DNA from 2 places in the Fructilactobacillus carniphilus genome. Region 1 is predicted to be linked to the other one. Evidence: predicted binding sites of a transcription regulator. Region 1 holds the regulator's gene; the other holds the start of a gene.

Evidence for each region. The regulator LexA, encoded in region 1, represses DNA repair genes until DNA is damaged. The targets are predictions, from matches to a motif close to CNAACANNTGTTNG.
Region 2: a site for LexA is predicted at 2,108-2,121, ahead of recA (recombinase RecA). Genes of this name have one in related genera too.

Annotation. Positions count from the first base shown of each region.
Region 1 covers NZ_CP097121.1:358,315-364,419, reverse strand. Annotated here, with positions in the region: gene rpsB (30S ribosomal protein S2) at 1-168, opposite strand, end outside; gene M3M37_RS01930 (GIY-YIG nuclease family protein) at 312-605, opposite strand; gene M3M37_RS01925 (tRNA1(Val) (adenine(37)-N6)-methyltransferase) at 592-1,344, opposite strand; gene M3M37_RS01920 (lysophospholipid acyltransferase family protein) at 1,430-2,062, shown strand; gene M3M37_RS01915 (YneF family protein) at 2,080-2,298, opposite strand; gene M3M37_RS01910 (DUF896 domain-containing protein) at 2,330-2,584, opposite strand; gene lexA (transcriptional repressor LexA) at 2,728-3,363, shown strand; gene M3M37_RS01900 (phosphatidylglycerophosphatase A family protein) at 3,418-3,918, opposite strand; gene M3M37_RS01895 (hypothetical protein) at 3,922-4,548, opposite strand; gene M3M37_RS01890 (CPBP family intramembrane glutamic endopeptidase) at 4,565-5,260, opposite strand; gene M3M37_RS01885 (hypothetical protein) at 5,247-5,456, opposite strand; gene M3M37_RS01880 (deoxynucleoside kinase) at 5,578-6,105, shown strand, end outside.
Region 2 covers NZ_CP097121.1:1,310,846-1,316,950, forward strand. Annotated here, with positions in the region: gene M3M37_RS06595 (ABC transporter ATP-binding protein) at 1-55, opposite strand, end outside; TPP riboswitch at 112-205, opposite strand; gene M3M37_RS06600 (biotin transporter BioY) at 379-921, shown strand; gene recA (recombinase RecA) at 968-2,083, opposite strand; gene M3M37_RS06610 (APC family permease) at 2,319-3,764, shown strand; gene M3M37_RS06615 (AzlC family ABC transporter permease) at 3,768-4,475, shown strand; gene M3M37_RS06620 (AzlD domain-containing protein) at 4,462-4,788, shown strand; gene M3M37_RS06625 (hypothetical protein) at 4,885-5,430, shown strand; gene M3M37_RS06630 (hypothetical protein) at 5,588-5,767, opposite strand; gene M3M37_RS06635 (GNAT family N-acetyltransferase) at 5,780-6,105, opposite strand, start outside.

The sequences.
Region 1 (6,105 bases):
GAAGTTGTAAGCAACTCCCAGAAGTTTCACTGTCTTTTGTAAGTCGATGATGTAAATTCCATTCCGTTCTGTAAAGATGTACTTAGCCATCTTTGGATTCCAACGACGAGTTTGGTGTCCGAAGTGAACCCCAGCTTCTAATAATTGTTTCATTGTTACTACAGCCATAATCAGCCTCCATAAAAAATAGTTTTTCCTCCCCAAAATTATTCCCAGAACTCAAACGAGCACTACTAGGAAAAACGTCTTGGGTGCGTATTAGTAATTTAATACCGAAATTCATTATACAAAAAAGTGCCACAAAAAACAACCTAATTGCTCGACAACCTCCATTGCCGTGGCTTCAGGCCCTGCGTTTGTAAAAATCGTTCTTTTTGCTGGCGAGATTGATGCTTAAAGCGATATTCAGCTTGTAATGCTGCTCGTTTCTCCGTAAAGGCTTCTGAATAAAGCACGGACACTGGTCGGTGCACTTTGGTATATTTAGCTCCCTTGCCGCTTCGATGTGTCTGAAATCGTTTGGACACGTCGGTGGTAAAGCCACCGTAAAAAGACCCATCATCACATAACAGAACGTAAAAATAAAATAATTTATTTGCTTCCATATAAAAGTTCCTGCACAAAGGGGGTATACGTTTCTCCTGCATAAACAACGATGGCAGGCCTGACCTTGAGTCCGCTGACTTGCCCATCCTTACGCGCTGCAATTAAAACCATGTTCGCATCCTGATTTGCCCGAGGATAAACAAACTGAATCTCCTTGGGAGCCAACCGATGAGCTTGTAATTCGGTTAGAATCTCTGGTAGTCGGTCCGGTCGGTGAACCATAAACAGTTTCCCGCCGGTTTTCAAAAGATCACTAGCCGTTGTAACTACCTGAGTTAGATTGGTCTTTAACTCGTGGCGCGCAATTGCTAGATAACGATTCGGATTTTTTTTGCTAGTCGCTTGCACAGGAAAATACGGGGGATTGACCGTGACCGCATCGACCGATTCTTTGACAAAGTAGTGTAGACTATCTTTAAGATCAGCATGGACCACCCGCACCTGTTGCTCCAATTGGTTTAACTGGACACTGCGCTCGGTCATGTCACACAAACGGGATTGAATCTCGACCTCTGTAATCTGACCGTGCGTTTTTTGACTTAAAAACAAACCCACCGCTCCATTTCCAGCACACAAGTCCACAATTTGGGCTTTGGCACTGCGCTTTACGTTTGCAAAATGAGCCAGCATGACCGCATCTAACGAAAAGGAAAACACAGCATCACTTTGAATGATTTGAATGTGATTCCGGTATAATTGGTCGATTCGTTCGTCTGGTCGTAGTTGCACTTGCTCCATCCGTTTTCTCCTCATCATTTTTTATCAGCAAACATGGTATACTATTAAAGGTTAATTTTACATCTCAACAGAAAGGATGAGACGATTGTTTTATTCGTTTGCTTTTTCAGTAATCAAATGGATCATCATCATCTTCAACGGCAAACCGGACGTACGGAATCGGCAAAGGGTTCCGGCTGGTAACTATGTCTTAATTGCCCCGCACCGAACCTGGTTTGACATGCTCTTCTTTGGCGTCGTTCTCTTACCCAAACACTTCTTCTTTCTTGCTAAAAAGGAATTATTTAAAAATCCCATCTTAGCCTGGGGATTACGCAAGTGTAACGTGGAACCGGTTGATCGCCATAATCCTGGAATTTCAGTCGTTAAGCGTCCCGTTAAGGTCTTACGTAAGACTGATCTCTCCGTTTTGATTTTTCCTTCTGGGACACGGCATTCAACCAAATTAAAGGGAGGCGCGGCTTTAATCGCTAAAACCGCCCAGGTCCCAATGGTACCCGTGGTTTATCAAGGTCCCTTAACCTTAAAGCAGGTCTTTTTACGCAAACGGGCCCACATTAACTTTGGTGATCCCATTTATGTCGAAAAATCCAACCGCTTGAACGACGAGGAACAAGCTGCCATCGAAACCCAAATGGCAGCTGCTTTTACCAAACTCGATAACGAAATTAATCCGGATTACGTTTATCATGATCCTAAAGAAAAAACCACTAAATAGTGGTTTTTTCTTTAGCCTTATTTAGCGTTGCGTTTCATTGCAATCATCATTTGATTCAGCTTTTTCTTCGATGGTTTTTGTCCCATTTGTAACATCATTGCTCGCAGCTGATCTTCGTTAATCGGTGGGTTGTCCTTTAAGTATTTTTCCATGTACTTGCGGGCCATGAAAAAGCCACCAGCTGCTCCTGCTACTAGCGCTAAAATTACTAGTAAAATCCAAATCCAAGTTGCCAAGTTAAATTCCTTCTTTCTGAACAGTTATTGATTAATCGTCACGCAAATTTTTCTTGCGTTGGGCTTCTTTGACCGGTTCGGGAGTTACTTCATTTCCGTCTTTGTCATACAACTGGGTCATTTCAAGTTGGGTCCGAAAGTTTGATTTAAACCGTTTGAGGTATTCTTTACGTAATTTTTCTTGTTCCGCTTTTTCTGCATCAGTTAAACCCACGTCTGATTTAGCCTTTTTTGCCAATTCATTAATCCGTGGAATTAACTGCTTTAATTTTTCATCTTCAGCCATTCTGCCACTCCCTTTTTTAATTTCTTTAATAATAGCATGAAATCAATCATAATAAAACAGGAAACGGGCGAACTAACGTTTGCAAACTCCTAATTTTATGGTACGCTAAAAGCATTGCTACTAAACGAATTTGAGGTGTTTACATGTCTTCGCAAGCTAACCCAAAACAACAGGCCATTTTACAATTTATTTATGACAACGTTATTGACCACGGCTATCCACCGACCGTTCGAGAAATCGGGAAATCCGTGGGTCTGTCTTCCACTTCCACGGTTCACGGTCACCTTTCTCGGTTAGAAAAAAAGGGCTACATCACCAAAAACCCCACGAAGCCACGAGCCTTAGAAATTACGGAGGATGGGATTCGATCCTTGGGGATTCAGCCCAACTCTACTGAAAACGAAATGCCACTCTTAGGAACCGTAGCAGCAGGAGAACCCATCTTAGCGGTTCAAGAAGCAACCGATTACTTCCCAATTCCAGCGGAACTGCAAAACCAGCGAGCCGACCTTTTCATGCTGACCATTAGCGGGGAAAGTATGATTAACATTGGGATTCTAGACGGCGACCAGGTAATTGTGAAACGCCAACCCAATGCTGAAAATGGCGAAATTGTAATTGCCATGAATGATGAAGGAGAAGCAACTTGTAAACGATTTTACAAGGAAAGTGATCACTTCCGCCTCCAACCAGAAAATGACTCGATGGCTCCAATCATCTTAAACAACTGTGTCATCCTCGGCAAAGTCGTGGGCTTATATCGTAACGAAATTAAATAATTAAAGAAAAAATAGCAATGTCTTACTGTTCAGGACTTTGCTATTTTTTGGTACTTATGAATTTTCGTGGGCAATCTTAGCCGAAGCAGCTCCCGCCACGGCTCCGACAATATCATCAATAAAGGTAGTTACTCGGGATTGTTCCCGGTCTAGTTCCTTCACAATGCCCTGCTTGTTAGTGTCTAAACCACAGTAGTTGGTAATTCCAATCGTTCCATAGATGTTAGCGATCCCTAACGCTAGGGTTTCATCAACCCCAAAGACCCCTAAATCATGTTCCACGATGCTTTGGAGCGGTTCGGATAGTTGATGATTGGTGGCTAAGCGGTCAATTTCCATTCCCACTAACGCGTTATTTAACACTTCCCGTTTATGCAAAACGTCAATCACAATTTTATCAACGTATTCCATGCTAGGGATACTAATAAATTGCTTTTGTAAATTATAGGTTACCTTAGAAATATCGCGGACGGTTACCCCGTTATCGTTCAAAAACTTAATCACCTGATCGTAGGCCTGGGTATCTGGATACTTATAATCTCGTTTATCTACCATGCTTTATCCCTCCTCATTTTCTGGCATCACCGTTACATCATATTCATTTGGATAATTTTGTTCCGTAATAATCAAACTAATCGGTTTTTGATCTTGCAAACGTTGTTCGATTACTTCACCCACGTAAGCAGCTCCGTTGAAATCTTCTTTAAAATCGTCAAATGTCGAGAAATAATTAATTTCTGCCACCGTATCGCTATTGCTTCCAGAAGTCGTTAAGTCCTCGACGTGGATCATACGGTTATTTTGTAGTCGTTCGATGATTGGTAACGCAAATTCCCGGTAGAATTTCTCTACCTTAACTGCTTCAGTAGCCACATCATCTGCTTCACCGTGAATGGCGGCCAAGACCTGCGCCTCGCTCGGATTCAAAGTAGCAACGTTCTCTAACAAGAATTCACGGTCATGACTCGTTAAGGCCGTTTCAATTTCCGTTGTAAACTGATCGTCATCACCATGATTTAGGGCGTTGGCCAGTTGTTCAGTCGTTTCCACATCATAGTCGTTATACAGCTGATTCAGATTTCCCATCTGTTCTAAGTATTCCTGTTGTTCTTCTTGTAATTCCGCTTGTACCTTGGTTAAGCGACTTTTTAAATTTTGATAATAAGTAAATTCTGTAAGGTCCAAATTAATCATCCTTTCTCTAGTGGGCGTTTCCCAGAATGGAAATCACCATCATGATTGTTGCGAATAAATTATTGAGAAAATGTAAGGTCATGGAAGCCTGAATCCGATTCGTCTTTAAATAAACCCGGGCTAAAATCACTCCCATCGCTGCATAAATCAAAAAACTAAGCCAGTTCGAGCTCGCGTGCCCCGCAGAAAAAACAATTCCACTAATAATCATAGCAAGCCAATTTGGTGCCCAGCTTAAGACCCCGCGAATTAAAAATCCCCGAAACACTAATTCCTCTAGCATGGGTGTTAAAAAAACCATTCCCGCGCTCATTAAAATCAAAACAACCGGACTGCTAGAGAGTAATTGGTAAATAATCTGGTTATTTTCACTTCCAGCGGGGAGATGCAGCAACTGTGCCACGATTACAGTCACAATTTCCACCGCAAAAATTTCAAACAGCGAAACAAAGATTAATTTCCAATTCGATGCAGTCAATTTACCGTTAGGTTGGTGCCAAACCCATCGATAAGCTTCATAGGCTAACCAAATAGAGATTAGATAAACAGAGATGTAACCTACAATTATCCCAATTATGATTCCTGTTTGAAAATGATATTGTTGCAACAACAGCATTGGTATGGGAACCACTGTCACTAGACCAACTAATATAATAAACACCAGTAGTCGCTTAATAAATTGAACGATTTCACTTAAGTTCATGGGGTTGTTCTTCATCCCTTTCTGGATGGCTAAAATAACGTTGACAGATCCACACGACCGCCGGAATCACGAGTGCCTGAGTTCCGATGCCCGCTCCTAATAGAAAAATTCCGACTTGCAACCGACCCGTTACCAGGTAACTGCAACCCATTATCAACAAGCCCACCACAATTAAAAATCCATCTAACCACTTCATTTGCTCACCATCACTAAATCGAATTATTACTAGGATACCATAACTCGGCGCCGGGCTCCGCTATTTTCTCGAAATTCACGGGCGTGCTATACTAATCTTATTATAGAAGAAGGAGCTCTTTATGGTGATAATTACTGCTGGAATGATTGGGGTCGGCAAAACCACGCTGACCGGTAAAATTGCTGAACACTTACACACCAAACCGTTTTATGAACCGGTGGGGGATAATCCGGTTTTACCCCTCTACTACAAAAATCCCCAACAATATGGCTTTTTGTTACAGATTTATTTTTTAAACAAACGCTTTGCGATGATTAAAAAGGCCCTCGCCGATGACAATAACGTCCTGGACCGCTCCATTTACGAGGATGCCTTGTTCACCAAGGAAAATAATGCAGCTGGAAACATTTCTGACATCGAACTATCAGTTTACCTCAAACTATTGGATAACATGATGGCCGAACTTGAAGAAATGCCCAAGCAGCGTCCCGACTTATTGGTGTATGCCGACGCTGATTTTCCCACGATTCTGGCCCGTATCAAAAAGCGGGGGCGTGACTACGAACAGTTTGACGATAATCCAGAACTGGAGGCCTACTATCACAAAATGTGGCAAGCATACCAACAATGGTATGAAGACTACGACGTT
Region 2 (6,105 bases), 540 kb from region 1:
CAGTTTGATTCGGATATTTAAAACTAAAATGTTGCAGTGTGACTGCTGGTTCCATAGCTTCCTCCACGAAAAAACCGCCCTCCAAAATTGGGGGACGGTTGAATTTTTTGCGACAACTGTGTGTCAGGTTACCTCCGCTAGCATTACCTAGATCAGGTTCAACGGGTATTATCTCAGCCGTAAATGGGCACCCCAGCTATTCGATTAGGTTAAGTATACCAGATTTTGGCTGGTGGTCGGGCAGCAAAAGTGACATTTAGCCGAAACTGTTTGCCCGAAAAGAGCGGTTTTAATCCATCTAACTCAATGAGGGTGGGCAAAGTTCTCCTAATTTGGCACAATCAGAAGCAGACTACGTGTAAAGGATGAAAACTGTTTATGAAGCTGAAAGAAATGACTTATTGTGCCCTGATGATTGCAATCATTGCCTGTTTAGGACTGATTCCGTTAATTACGATTCCTTTTTTACCCGTGCCGATTTCCTTTCAAACGGCGGGGATCATGCTAGCTGGGTCCTGTTTGGGCCGGAAACTCGGCTTTTGGAGCGTCACGCTCTTTTTACTGCTCGTGGCAGTTGGATTACCGTTGTTAGCAGGTTTTCGCGGGGGAGTTGGGGTCTTCTTTGGACCCACCGCTGGTTATCTCATTAGCTGGCCGATTTGTGCTTACGCAATTGGCTGGTTAGTGCAGCACCTACGCCGCGTTCCATTATTCTGGCGCTTTATAGTTGCCAACTTAGTGGGTGGAATGTTGCTGATGAACCTCGTGGGCGCCGGCTATCTGGCTTGGCAAAGTAACTTACCGTTCACCCAGGTGCTGGTTAGCAGCCTGGTCTTTTTGCCCGGTGATGCCTTAAAAGCGTTGGTCGTGGCGGTCGTAGCGGATCAATTAGCTCGACACCGCTTGTTGCCCCATTTTTAGGACAAACAAAAAGAGCTCCTTCGTTTGGAAGGGGCTCTTCGTAACTCTAGACGTCTAAATCGGTTTCTTCTGATTTAGTTGAAGTGTTGGTTGTAGCTGTTTCTTTAGCATTAGCTTTTACGGCATCTTTTTCTGCTTCTGGGTCTTCTTTTTCAATCCCGTAAGCGACCCGGACCTTGTGGGTTAATTCATCCACAAGTTCTGGTTTTTCCTTCAGGTTAGCCACGGTCTTGTTCAATCCCTGACCGAGTCGTTCTTCTCCATAGGAGTACCAGGACCCGGACTTGTTAATGATATCTTTATCAACGGCCAGGTTCACCATGTCGGCAACCGGTTCGATTCCGTGCCCAAAACTCATCAACGTGTCAACGGTCTTGAATGGTGGTGCCACCTTATTCTTAGCCACTTTGATCTTGGTTTCTTTCCCCACGACTTCTTGGCCTTCCTTTGATTGCTTACTACCGCTTACCCGCAATCGAACACTTGAGTAGAACTTCAGAGCCCGACCACCGGGAGTGGTTTCCGGATTTCCAAACATGACCCCGACTTTTTCTCGAAGTTGGTTGATGAAAATCACGACGGTTTTGGTCTTATTGATATTGGCGGTTAATTTCCGCAAAGCCTGTGACATTAACCGGGCTTGGAGTCCCACGTGGGAATCACCGATGTCACCTTCAATTTCGGATTTCGGGACTAACGCAGCCACGGAGTCTACCACTACGAGGTCGATGGCTCCAGAACCAATTAGGGCGTCTGCAATTTGCAGACCTTCCTCACCGGTTCCAGGCTGGGATAGTAATAAGTCATCGATGTTAACTCCGAGGGCCTTGGCGTACTCCGGATCCATCGCATTTTCGGCATCAATGTAGGCAGCAGTACCACCGTTTTTTTGCAATTCGGCCACGGCCTGCAGGGCAATTGTGGTTTTTCCGGAAGATTCAGCTCCAAAAATTTCCACGACCCGACCGCGAGGGAACCCACCAATTCCTAAGGCAATATCCAGGGAGAGAATCCCCGTGGAAATGGCCTCAACGTTAGAATTAGGGGTTTCACCCATCCGCATGATGGCTCCAGTTCCGAATTCTTTTTTGATTTGTTTTAAAGCTTTGTCAAGTTCAGCTTGACGAGCATCTTGCGCGCTCTTTTTTGAATTTGTGGCCATTCAAAGCACCCTTTCTGTTTGGCGTGAACGTATGTTTGGTTCCTCAATAATAATTATTCTACGCTATTAAGTACGAAATTCCAACCGAAAACGGTTCAGTTTTAAGCTAATTAACGGAAATATTTTGCCTGGCTCTCCGTTAATTATAACTTATTTGGAAAAATGTGTATCTTTGCAAAAAATTAACTATTATAATGAGTCAATAATTAATCAGTTTGGCTAAGGAGGTTTTTTTATGAATAAAATTTGGGAACGGATTACCCGGAAGGCATCTGCCCAAGGCTTGTTAGATCAAGATTCGCGCCTGGAACCCCATATGACAACGAAGGATTTGCTGGGGTTGGGACTAGGAATGGTGGTTGGAACCGCTATCTTTACTCTACCTGGAATTGTGGCAGCGGAACATACGGGGCCTGCGGTAGCTTTAGCCTTCCTCGTCGGCGGAGTTGGTGCGGGGCTCGCAGCGTTAGCCTATGCCGAAATGGCAGCGACGTTACCGGTGGCCGGATCGGCCTTTTCTTGGATTAGCGTGTTGTTTGGCGAAGGGTTTGGCTGGATTGCCGGGTGGCTAATGTTGTCCGAGTACTTTTTGGCAATTACCTTCGTGGCATCCGGTTGGTCAGCTTACGTCCAGGGTTTTTTAGGGGAGTTTGGGATTCATCTCCCGTCGTACCTAGCCTCAGGGTATAACCCGAAAACAGGTGGGGTCTTTGACCTTTTTGCCGCGCTTTCGATTATCTTAGTTAGTCTGCTGTTAAGCCGCAAAATGGCGGGGGTTAACAAGTTAGAAAATGTGCTGGTAATTCTTAAGGTGGCTGTGGTTGTGATGTTCATTGTGGTCGGATTGACTGCCATTCACCCCGCTAACTATCATCCGTTTATTCCGGCTCACCGTCCAGGCACGGCCTTTGGAGGCTTTACTGGAATCTTAGCCGGAGCAGCACAGGTCTTTGTGGCCTATGGAGGCTTTGACGTGATTGCATCGAATACTGCGGAAACCAAGGATCCCGGTAAGAACATGCCACGCGGAATTCTAGGGACGTTAATCATCGGAAGTCTGTTGTTTGTGGGCGTTTCGCTGGTCCTCGTCGGAATGTTCAAATACAGTACTTACGCTGGCAATGCCGAACCATCGGCCTGGGCCTTGCGGCAAACTGGTCACCTATTGACGGCTAACCTGCTCTCGTTAGTTGCCATCGTGGGAATCTTTGCTTCATTAATTGGGACCCAGCTAGCTAGCTCACGGTTGGTCTATGCCTTTGGTCGGGACGGCTTATTGCCCCGGAAATTAGGTCGCGTAAACAAGAAGCATAACCCGGCGAATGCCCTCTTAGTGGTGACGGTTGCTGCCGTGTTGGTGGGGGCAATGCTACCGTTCACGTTCCTGGCTAACTTGGTTTCTGCTGGAACCTTAATTTCCTTTATGTTCGTTTCACTAGGAATCTACGCGCTTCGGCCGCGGGAAGGTAAGGATTTACCGGTTCCGAAGTTCCGGATGCCGTTATATCCGGTACTACCCGCTTTGTCAGCGCTAGTTTCGTTTGTGATTTTCTGGGAACTAAGTAATGATGCTAAGTTATTGACGCTGGCCTGGTTCGTTATTGGATTGCTAATCTACATTTTTTACGGCGCCCGTCATTCAAAAACAGCGCATGGTCAATCTGAGCAAGGAGGGGCCTAGTTCGTGAAGAATGATTTGAGCGCTCAAGCCGGATTTAAGGATACGATTCCGACCCTTTCGGGCTACATTGGCGTGGGCCTCGCGTTTGGTATCGTAGCTAAAGCAGCCGGTCTCAACGTCTTAATGATTACGCTAATGTCAGCCATTACGTATTCGGGAGCCGCTCAGTTTGTGATCGTCAGCATGTTGTTAGCGGGAAGTTCATTTTCTGCCATCGTGCTGTCGGTCTTTTTGCTGTCAGCCCGGATGTTACTGATGGGGATGACAGTGGCGCCGTTCATGAAAAAGGAATCGTTACTGCGCAACGTTATCATTGGTTCATTATTGACGGATGAAACCTTTGCCCTAAGCATGAACAAGTTAAATTACACTAACCGCCAGTTATCCTTTGATTGGCTCAATACCTCCAACCTGGTGGCGTATCTAACCTGGATCATTTCTTCTGGAATTGGGGGAGCGTTAGGCAGTTTGATTCCCAATCCCAATCAATTTGGATTGGACTTTGCCTTTATTGCGATGTTTATTGGGTTATTGTACCTGCAAGTGGCGGCAGATCGAACTATTGATCGCCGGCTTCAAGTTATCATGATTCTTATTACGCTGGTCTTAGTCTACGTGGGAATGATTTTTGTCCCGAGCAATTTGCTGTTAATCCTAGTGACCCTGATTGGGTGCGGATTGGGGGTGTTGTTGAAACATGCTTTCTTTTAAATTTGTTCTGCTGGTTATCGTTGGCTGTGGAGTGGTGACCTGGCTGAATCGGGTTATTCCATTTTTACTGTTAAAACGGTTTGAACTACCGATGGCAGCGGTCGAGTTCCTCAGTTTTGTCCCGGTTGTAATTATGGCTGCCCTCTGGTTTACTGGTTTATTTCACCAACACCTCGGGCACCTGCCGACTTTGGACTGGCAAAATCTGGTAGCCTCCGTACCCACGGTGATTTCAGCCGTTATTAGTAAAAACTTGTTGGTCATCGTAGCAGTGGGAATTGTTTCCCTGGCCATAATTCGGTTCGTAGTTTAATTTTAACTATATTAGATATTGATTTTATATTTATGGTTATGTAATAATTACAATGATTTTTATATTAATTTTTTTAACTTAGGAGACTGCAATACTATGTTTAACAAAAAGATTTTTATATTTCCGTTGACATTTATTTTATTATTTAGTTTGACATCATGTAATAATTACCATAATAATAGCGATAATAACTCAAAAACGAAGCAAACAAAAAAGAGTAATAATCAAAATAATAAAGATAAAAGTGATAAGCAAAAAAAGAAATCTGATTATTCAAAAAGTAATAGCAAAACTTCCACGGAATTAAAAGGCGCAGATGATAGCAGTAATTCAAATACTTCTAATTCCACATCACAAAACAATACAGCTAATATGAATAAAACAAGTAGTAATTATCACGATAGCGATGATAGTCATAAGGAAGTAAAATCTATTAATTCTTCAGATGAAGCAATTGATATTGTAAGAAAAGCTTCTGGTGACAACCCTGATTACGGCTATGAATTACTAACATCTCCTAATGACAGGTACATAATTAAAGTCGTATCTAAGTCAACTCAAGAACAAGGTGGTGGAAGTGGAATGGTGCAGATATATCAAGTTAAAAAAAATGGAACGTATACTACTGGTTGGGATAATTAAACAGATTTTTGTATTTTTGATTCTATAAAATTTACCATATTTTGGTTCTATTTTATTCTTATAGTGAGTTTTTAACTAACTTTAAATTAGTTCATATATTAATTACTAACAAAAAATAACTCCGAAAGTTGATTGACTTTCGGAGTTATTTTTTGGTCTAGAAGATTAACGTACACCAGCCGAGCACTAAAAACAGCAAGATGATCAGCAGGATCACCAGCCGGGTGACTTGCGTTTTGGGATGATGCATTAGGACCCAAATTAAGGCTGCCACCGTTACTAATAGAGCCGTGCTGATCATGATAATTAATTTCCACATTACTGCCGTAGTTCCCATGGCTTGATTCTCCTAGTGTATTTCGATTTGGTAAGCAAAGCGGTCGTCTTCTTCAATCTTGGTTCGGATGATGCCCCGTTTGGTGAAGCCACTGTTTACGATGATGTGTTGCATTCCCTTGTTTTTCGGATGAGTGTCGATTCTGACATCTTTGAAGCCGAGTAGCCCGGAAATGGTGAGCAGACCACTAATTAATTTGTAAGCAAGTCCTTGGCCTCGGTAGTTATTAGAAACTGCAACCCGGTGAATGGCAGAGTAGTGGGCTTCTGAGCCGTATTTCCATTCTCCTTCTTCCATTTCAAGGTAATCTGGATCAATTCCTAGGTGGAGGGTAGCAG